2 regions of the Neobacillus solisequens genome follow, and region 1 is predicted to be linked to the other one. Evidence: riboswitches for the same ligand, from Rfam matches in the RefSeq annotation. Region 1 holds a riboswitch; the other holds the start of a gene.
What was found. A riboswitch is a leader RNA that binds a small molecule or an ion and turns the genes downstream of it on or off. The one in region 1 is predicted to bind thiamine pyrophosphate.
Positions count from the first base shown of each region.

Region 2: linked by a shared signal. The riboswitch ahead of tenA (thiaminase II) and the one ahead of thiM (hydroxyethylthiazole kinase) in region 1 are both predicted to bind thiamine pyrophosphate.

Region 1 covers NZ_JBKFGJ010000002.1:504,834-508,666, forward strand. Annotated here, with positions in the region: gene galU (UTP--glucose-1-phosphate uridylyltransferase GalU) at 1-736, shown strand, start outside; TPP riboswitch at 1,087-1,195, shown strand; gene thiM (hydroxyethylthiazole kinase) at 1,277-2,089, shown strand; gene thiD (bifunctional hydroxymethylpyrimidine kinase/phosphomethylpyrimidine kinase) at 2,102-2,914, shown strand; gene thiE (thiamine phosphate synthase) at 2,911-3,561, shown strand; gene thiW (energy coupling factor transporter S component ThiW) at 3,558-3,833, shown strand, end outside.
Region 2 covers NZ_JBKFGJ010000006.1:309,806-313,638, reverse strand. Annotated here, with positions in the region: gene ACI3K6_RS09070 (TetR-like C-terminal domain-containing protein) at 14-151, shown strand; gene ACI3K6_RS09065 (Fic family protein) at 250-504, shown strand; gene ACI3K6_RS09060 (zinc ribbon domain-containing protein YjdM) at 621-956, shown strand; TPP riboswitch at 1,184-1,285, shown strand; gene tenA (thiaminase II) at 1,397-2,083, shown strand; gene ACI3K6_RS09050 (ECF transporter S component) at 2,080-2,676, shown strand; gene ACI3K6_RS09045 (ABC transporter ATP-binding protein) at 2,654-3,833, shown strand, end outside.

The DNA of each region.
Region 1 (3,833 bases):
TACCGGAAGGGGAAAGCGGTCGATAGAGGATCATTTTGATAAATCATTTGAGCTGGAAGATACGTTGTTAAGAAAGAATAAATTCGAGGCATTAGCGGAGGTTCAAAAAATAACTGAACTCGTTAAAATCTATTATGTCCGACAAAAAGAACCTTTAGGACTAGGGCATGCGATCCTTTGTGCAAAAAATTTAATAGGAGACGAGCCGTTTGCCGTAATGCTGGGAGATGACATCGTTCAATCAAAAACACCTTGCTTAAAACAGCTAGTGGATATTTTTGAATACTACAACAGTTCAGTTGTCGCCATCCAAGACGTTCCGGATCAAGATGTAAATAAATATGGCATCATCAAACCAAAAGGGCAAATGTTAAACGAATCACTATGCTATGTTGACGAATTCGTCGAAAAACCAAACCCAGATGTCGCCCCTTCCAACCTAGCTATCATGGGTCGCTACATCCTACGCCCGGAAATCTTCCAAATCCTCGAACACTTCCCAATCGGACAAGACAACGAACTCCAACTAACCGAAGCCATCAACCAACTCAACCAAACCCAAGGCATCCTCGCCTACAAATTTGAAGGAAACAGATACGATATCGGCGACAAAATCGGCTACATCAAAGCAACAATCGACATCGCCCTCCAAAGACCCGACACCCAAGCTTCCGTTCTTGAACACTTGAGGAATATATTGGAAATTGGTGACAGGCACCACAAAAGTACAAAATAGAGTGATTTGTCCATATGGGGAGGACAAAATGTAAGGGATTACCAATAGTAGGAGAACAAATCATGATTAGGGGTATGGTTTGTTTTCTTTTTTTGTTATTTGGTTGATTTTTTGGTTAGGGGATGAATTTCTATGCAGTAATTTATTGCTCGGGAAAGCGCAGGATTAGACATTTCTGGATGGGATTTGTCGGTTGGTGGAGAGGCTTTTTAAGTTAAAATCAAGCATTCTACTTAATGGATTATAATAATGTTATGTAAGCTAATTACTGCTATATTTTTGTAGCTCCCTGAGTTTATTTCTTTACAACATAGATGAATATGGTTATGATAATAAAAGTTTAATAAATACCAATCTACTAGGGGTGCCCTGTATCGGGCTGAGAGAAAACTGCGAGGTTTTTAACCCTTTGGACCTGATCTGGGTAATACCAGCGTAGGAAAGTAGCTAATGCGAAACAAAGCTGTTTCACGTTCGTTTAACCTCAAACCAGGTCCAATAATGGATCTGGTTTTTTTATGTTTACAAAGAAAAGGAGAGATGGACATGGAGAAAATATTCTTAGTCGAAACATTACAGAAGGTTAGAGAAAGGAATCCGCTGGTACATAATATCACAAATGTGGTTGTCACAAATTTTACAGCAAACGGTCTGTTGGCAATGGGGGCATCACCGGTCATGGCTTATGCGCCTGAAGAAGTCGCTGATATGGCCAAAATAGCCAATTCACTCGTATTAAATATTGGAACATTATCTGAACCTGTAGTTGAGGCCATGTTGATCGCCGGAAAAGCGGCAAATGAACAAGGGGTTCCTGTTATTTTTGATCCTGTTGGTGCTGGTGCTACTCCATATCGCACAAAAACAGCACACAAAATCCTAAGTGAAGTGAAAGTGAGCATTATCAGAGGAAATGCTGCAGAAATCGCCAATGTTGTCGGTGAAAAATGGGAAATTAAAGGGGTAGATGCAGGAAATACAGGAGGAAATGTGGTAGAGCTGGCCCAAAAAGCTGCTAAGAAATTAGCCTGTACCGTCGTGATTACCGGTAAAGAAGATGTCGTATCAGATTGTAACGCAACTTATCTCATCTCAAACGGTCATCCGATTTTAACAAAGGTGACAGGAACCGGCTGCTTATTAACCTCGGTAATTGGGGCGTTTGCAGGGGTGGAACATGATTTGATAAAAGCTACTATCTCTGCCCTCACCTTTTATGGCGTTGCTGCTGAAAAAGCAGCACATAAAACAGTGGAGTGGGGTCCAGGTAGTTTCCAGATCGAATTTTTAAATCAACTGTCACTAATTTCAGAAGAAGACCTACATCAATTGGCTTCCTTTAGAAAAATGTAAAAGGGGACGGAAATGATGAAAAAAGCACTAACAATTGCGGGCTCCGACAGTGGTGGCGGGGCAGGAATTCAAGCGGATCTCAAGACTTTTCAGGAATTACAGGTGTTTGGAATGTCTGCTGTTACAGCGGTTACGGCGCAGAATACGTTGGGTGTTCATGGTGTTTACCCCATGTCGGCAGAGGCGGTAGAAAAACAAATAAAAGCCATTGGTGATGACATGGGGACGGATGCCATAAAAACCGGAATGCTGTTCAATGCGGAAATTATAGAGACTGTAGCGGAAAATCTGAAAATCTATAAATGGGGGAATCTGGTAATCGACCCGGTCATGATCGCTAAAGGGGGGGCGTCTCTATTACTAAATGAAGCCGTTTTTGCAATGAAAAAACATTTAATACCCTTAGCAAAGGTAATTACTCCGAACATCCCAGAGGCAGAGGTTTTAACAGATATGAAGATTCTTACCCAAAAGGATAAACAAGAAGCTGCAAAACGTTTATTTGATATGGGAGTGACCTTTGTGGTCATTAAAGGTGGACACGATGAAGGTTCAACTGAATCTTCAGATCTATTATTTGATGGCGAAAAATTTATTACCTTAACGAGCAAACGAATCCCAACAAAAAACACACATGGTACTGGATGTACATTCGCAGCGGCCATAACAGCGGAGCTGGCAAAAGGGAAAACCGTTCATGAGGCGGTAGTCGTCGCCAAAAATTTTATACAAGCAGCAATCGAAAACGGGATCTCAATTGGTCAAGGCCATGGTCCGACCAATCACTGGGCATATCGAAAAAGAAAGGAGTTTACCACACAATGAAAAATTTAGGCGATGCACTAAAGGTTTATTTCATAATGGGAAGCACTAACTGCCAAGAGGACCCCCAAAAGGTACTCCAAGAAGCAATCCAAGGGGGGATTACCCTTTTTCAATTCCGCGAAAAAGGGGACGGAGCACTAACTGGGTTGAAAAAATATAACTTAGCAAAGCAACTGCAGGAGATATGTAAACAGAATCAGGTACCGTTTATTGTCAATGATGATATCGATCTCGCAGTAGCATTGAATGCAGATGGTGTTCACATCGGGCAAGACGACGAGGATGTAAGAACAGTAAGAGAAAAGATGGGCGACAAAATTTTAGGTGTTTCTGTGCACTCGTTGGAAGAGGCAGAAGCAGCACTAAAAGATGGGGCAGATTATTTTGGAGTGGGTCCGATTTTTCCTACTACAACCAAGGAAGATGCCAAACCCGCACGTGGTACAACTGTAATCCAGGAGCTGCGTTTGATGGGATTTACGACACCAATTGTTGGAATTGGCGGGATTACAATAGAAAATGCACATATCGTAATGGAAGCTGGTGCGGATGGTGTGTCTGTGATTTCTGGGATTAGTCAAGCTTCATCACCGTATAAAGCTGCTATGGATTTGAAAAATAAAGTTTTTGGAGTTGTAACGCCATGAATAAAACCTATAAGATCACACTTACAGCCATGATGATTGCCATTGGGACTATTTCTAGCAATCTTGTAGCCATTCCGATTGGTTTTACAAAAGTATTCCCAGTCCAGCATTTTTTAAATGTCTTGTCAGCTGTTTTACTAGGACCCTATTACGCTGTCGCCCAAGCCTTTTGTGTTTCACTTATCAGAAATCTAATGGGGACCGGGTCGATCTTTGCCTTTCCAGGAAGTATGGTGGGAGCACTGCTGGCTTCCCTTTTATTCTATAAAACT
Region 2 (3,833 bases), on a different contig from region 1:
GTAAAAGATCCCAATGGAATACTTTTTATCATTTATCACGTCTGCTTTTTTAGGATTAATTGAACAATGGGTTCAAAATGGTTTAGATAAGACCCCTCAAGAAATGACAGCATTATATATTGATATAATTTCTTTTATTCAAAAGAAATAACAATACCCACCTCCACCATATAAAATTCAGCAGCAAATGGTTGCTTTGATGATCGGTATGATAGAGGAGCAAAAAAATTACATCTAATTAAACGTGGTGTGATATTAGATGCAATTTTTGTTGGCATTCATCCTTTTATCGATGGTAATGGACGAACTTCGAGACTGCTTTTAAATCTTGAATTTAAGTCTTGTTATCCACCAATTATTATTAAAGTTGAAATTCGATTAGTTTATTACAATGCATTAATAAAGCACATACGACAGAGGAATATGAGGACTTTATTTAGCTGTTTGCGAAGGAAGTTAAATCTTCATTGGATCTTTTTAAGTGCAGTACAAAACCCCATTTAGATATGTTACCGTGAACCGTACCATAAGTAAAGTGAGGATTTCAAAATGCATTTGTTTTTATTAGAAAAAAAGGTAGTATTAAAGGATACCAATTTCACAAGGAGAATTTGAAAACGATGAGTAATTTGCCTAATTGCCCGAAATGTAATTCTGAATATACGTATGAGGATGGGATAATGTTAGTATGCCCCAATTGTGGTTATGAGTGGACGTTAAATCACGAAACGGGCGAGGATCAGAGGACGTTCAAAGATGCAAATGGGAATGTTTTGAACGATGGGGACACGATTACAGTCATTAAAGACCTTAAAGTAAAAGGAAGTTCATCCGTAATAAAACAAGGTACTAAAGTAAAAAATATTCGTTTGGTTGATGGGGATCATGATATTGATTGTAAAATTGATGGGTTTGGTGCAATGAAATTAAAATCAGAGTTTGTAAAAAAAATATAAATAGGATTTTAATGTAATTGAGCCAAAGAACTTTTTATTATATTTTCTCTTAGGGAGTGAAACCTCATTAAACTGTATCATAAGTAAATGAGGTTTTTTGTTTTCCATTAGTAAAGTACTATTACTCATAAAATGGTTGGATTATTTTTGATACTTAAGAATCATAAATGAATCATTTGATTGACTTTATTGTAAGGCCGGTGTAATGTAAATATTAATTTTATAGGAAGACCCACTAGGGGAGCCATTTTTGGCTGAGACAGAGTTGCTCTGGACCCTTTGAACCTGATCTAGTTCATACTAGCGTAGGAAAGTGGAGACCGTGCACGGGTATATTTACAATTATTCTGCCGCTCCATTTTTGGAGCGGTTTTTTGTTTTTTAACAGTGAATCGCTCCATTTAAAGTCTTCCCAATATAACCAAAAGGGGGAAACATTTATGAGTTTTTCAGCGGAATTGAGAAAAGAGGCAAATCCAATCTTTGAAGCAATTTTTGAACATCCTTTTGTGCAAGGTATTGCCAATGGTGATTTAAGAAAGGAACAGCTTATTCATTATGTCAAACAGGATTTTGAATACTTGAATTCCTTTATCAGAATCTATGGAATGGCCATAGCAAAATGTGAGAAACGTGAAGATATGGAGATGTTTAATAAGCAAATCTCATTTATATTAAACAGCGAAATCCATCCACACCATAACTTTTGTCAGGTAGCGGGTGTTCAATATGAGGAACTGCAAGGATTTCCACTAACTCCATCTGCACTTCATTACATACGTCATATGCTGACCATTGCTCATGAAGGTACATTAGGGGAAATCTTGTCTGTTTTATTGCCATGTCCATGGACTTATTGGGAAATTGGAAAGAGATTATTAAGTGAAATTAACCCGGATTGCTCTCATCCCTATTATGAATGGATTCAGTTTTATGGTAATCGGACAGATTCTATTACAACCAAATTTTGTGAACGAATAGATGAATGGGCTTTGGAAGCAACGGAGAAAGAAAAAGCAAAGATGAAAGAACATTTCTTAATTAGTTGTCAGCTTGAATATATGTTTTGGGATATGGCCTATAAACTTGAGGAGTGGCCAGTAAAAATGGAGGCAGTAAAAAGATGAATTGGAAGATGAAAGAAGTCGTGCTAACAGTTATTTTATCAGTTGCCTGCGGAGTTATTTACTTAGGATGGTCGACTCTTTGGATCCCGATTTCTGCTTTAGTAGGACCTGTCGGTGCCGGTTTTATGTTTGGGATTTGGGTGATTGCTAGTCCAGTAGTGGCCTATATTATTCGTAAACCAGGTGCCGCTTTTATTGCCGAGGTTGCAGCAGCAGCTGTTGAGTTATTAACGGGAAGTCATTTTGGTCTTTCAGCCTTGTTAGTAGGAGTGTTTCAAGGGATTGGGTCTGAAATTGCTTTTGCCCTATTTAGATACAAGCGCTACGACCTCGTTACGTTAATGCTATCTGGTGCTCTAGCAGCAATTGTCGGGATGGGGTATAACATATTGGCTAATGGATTTGGATTCTACACCACAGGCGTATTTTTTACAACGTTAGGAATACATGTGATCAGCGGAATCATTCTGGGTGGTTGGTTAGCAAAGGTCATAGTGGATGCACTGGCTAGGACAGGTGTTTTAGAACAATATGCCTTGATGAAAGAAAAAAGAAAAAAGGATGACATTCATGGGAAAATTTCTGGGATGTAGGAATCTTTCTATTCGCTTCTACAATCGTTCTGAAAAGATCCTTAATGATATGACGTTATCCATTAATAAAGGAGAAAAAGTATTAATATTAGGCCCTAGTGGGAGTGGAAAATCTACATTGATTTCTGCTCTTGCAGGGATTATTCCTGAGCATGTTGAGGCAGAAGTAAATGGTGAAGTGTTTCTTAGGAGTCAGGCAGGTGTTATGATTCAAGATCCGGACACTCAATTTTGTATGCTTCGTGTTGATGAAGAAATTGCTTTTAGTCTCGAAAATAAATCTATTCCCCGGAGTCAAATGGACCCAATCATTTTGGATGTAATGGATCAAGTAGGATTAAAGGTTGATAGGAAAACACCCATTGAAACACTCTCAGGGGGGATGAAACAAAGATTGGCATTAGCCTGTTTATTAGCATTAGAACCCGAAGTATTGTTTTTTGATGAACCGACAGCCCAATTAGACCCAGTTGGAAGAATGGATATATTTGAATTATTGAAACAACTATCACAAATGACCAACCAAACAATGGTATTTGTTGAACATGTTCTTGACGGCTGCATCGAATGGATGGATCGGGTCATTCTGATGAATGAGCGAGGAAGCATCATAGCGGATGGGAAGCCAGAAGAAATTCTGCTACATTATCATCATGAAATGACAGAAGCAGGTGTTTGGCGGCCTAAACTATTCCCTTACAAGTGGATAGATGTTGTGGAAAGTGCCTCGCACCCACTATCTATCAAGCTGTCAGAAATGTTGCAACGTAAGCCTCAAGAAAGAGTGGTTGAAGATCATTTGATCACAACTAAAAATGTTGAAATTGGTTATGAAAAAAAGGCGATCGTGAAGGATATTAGTATAGATATCCATAAAGGTGATTGGGTCTCTATCATCGGGGCAAATGGAGGTGGAAAAACCACTTTCTTAAAAAGTTTAATACGGTTAGAGCCAATAAAAAGTGGGAAAATCCTTTTTCAAAATATGGAACTTAAAAAATGGTCTGACCAGGAATTATATGAAAAGGCAGGTTATGTCTTTCAAAATCCAGAGCTTCAATTTATAACAGATACAGTATTTGAGGAAATTGCTTTTGGCGGCAGACAAAGAAATTGGCAAGAAGAGGAGATTCATGCCAAAACCATTGGACTTTTAC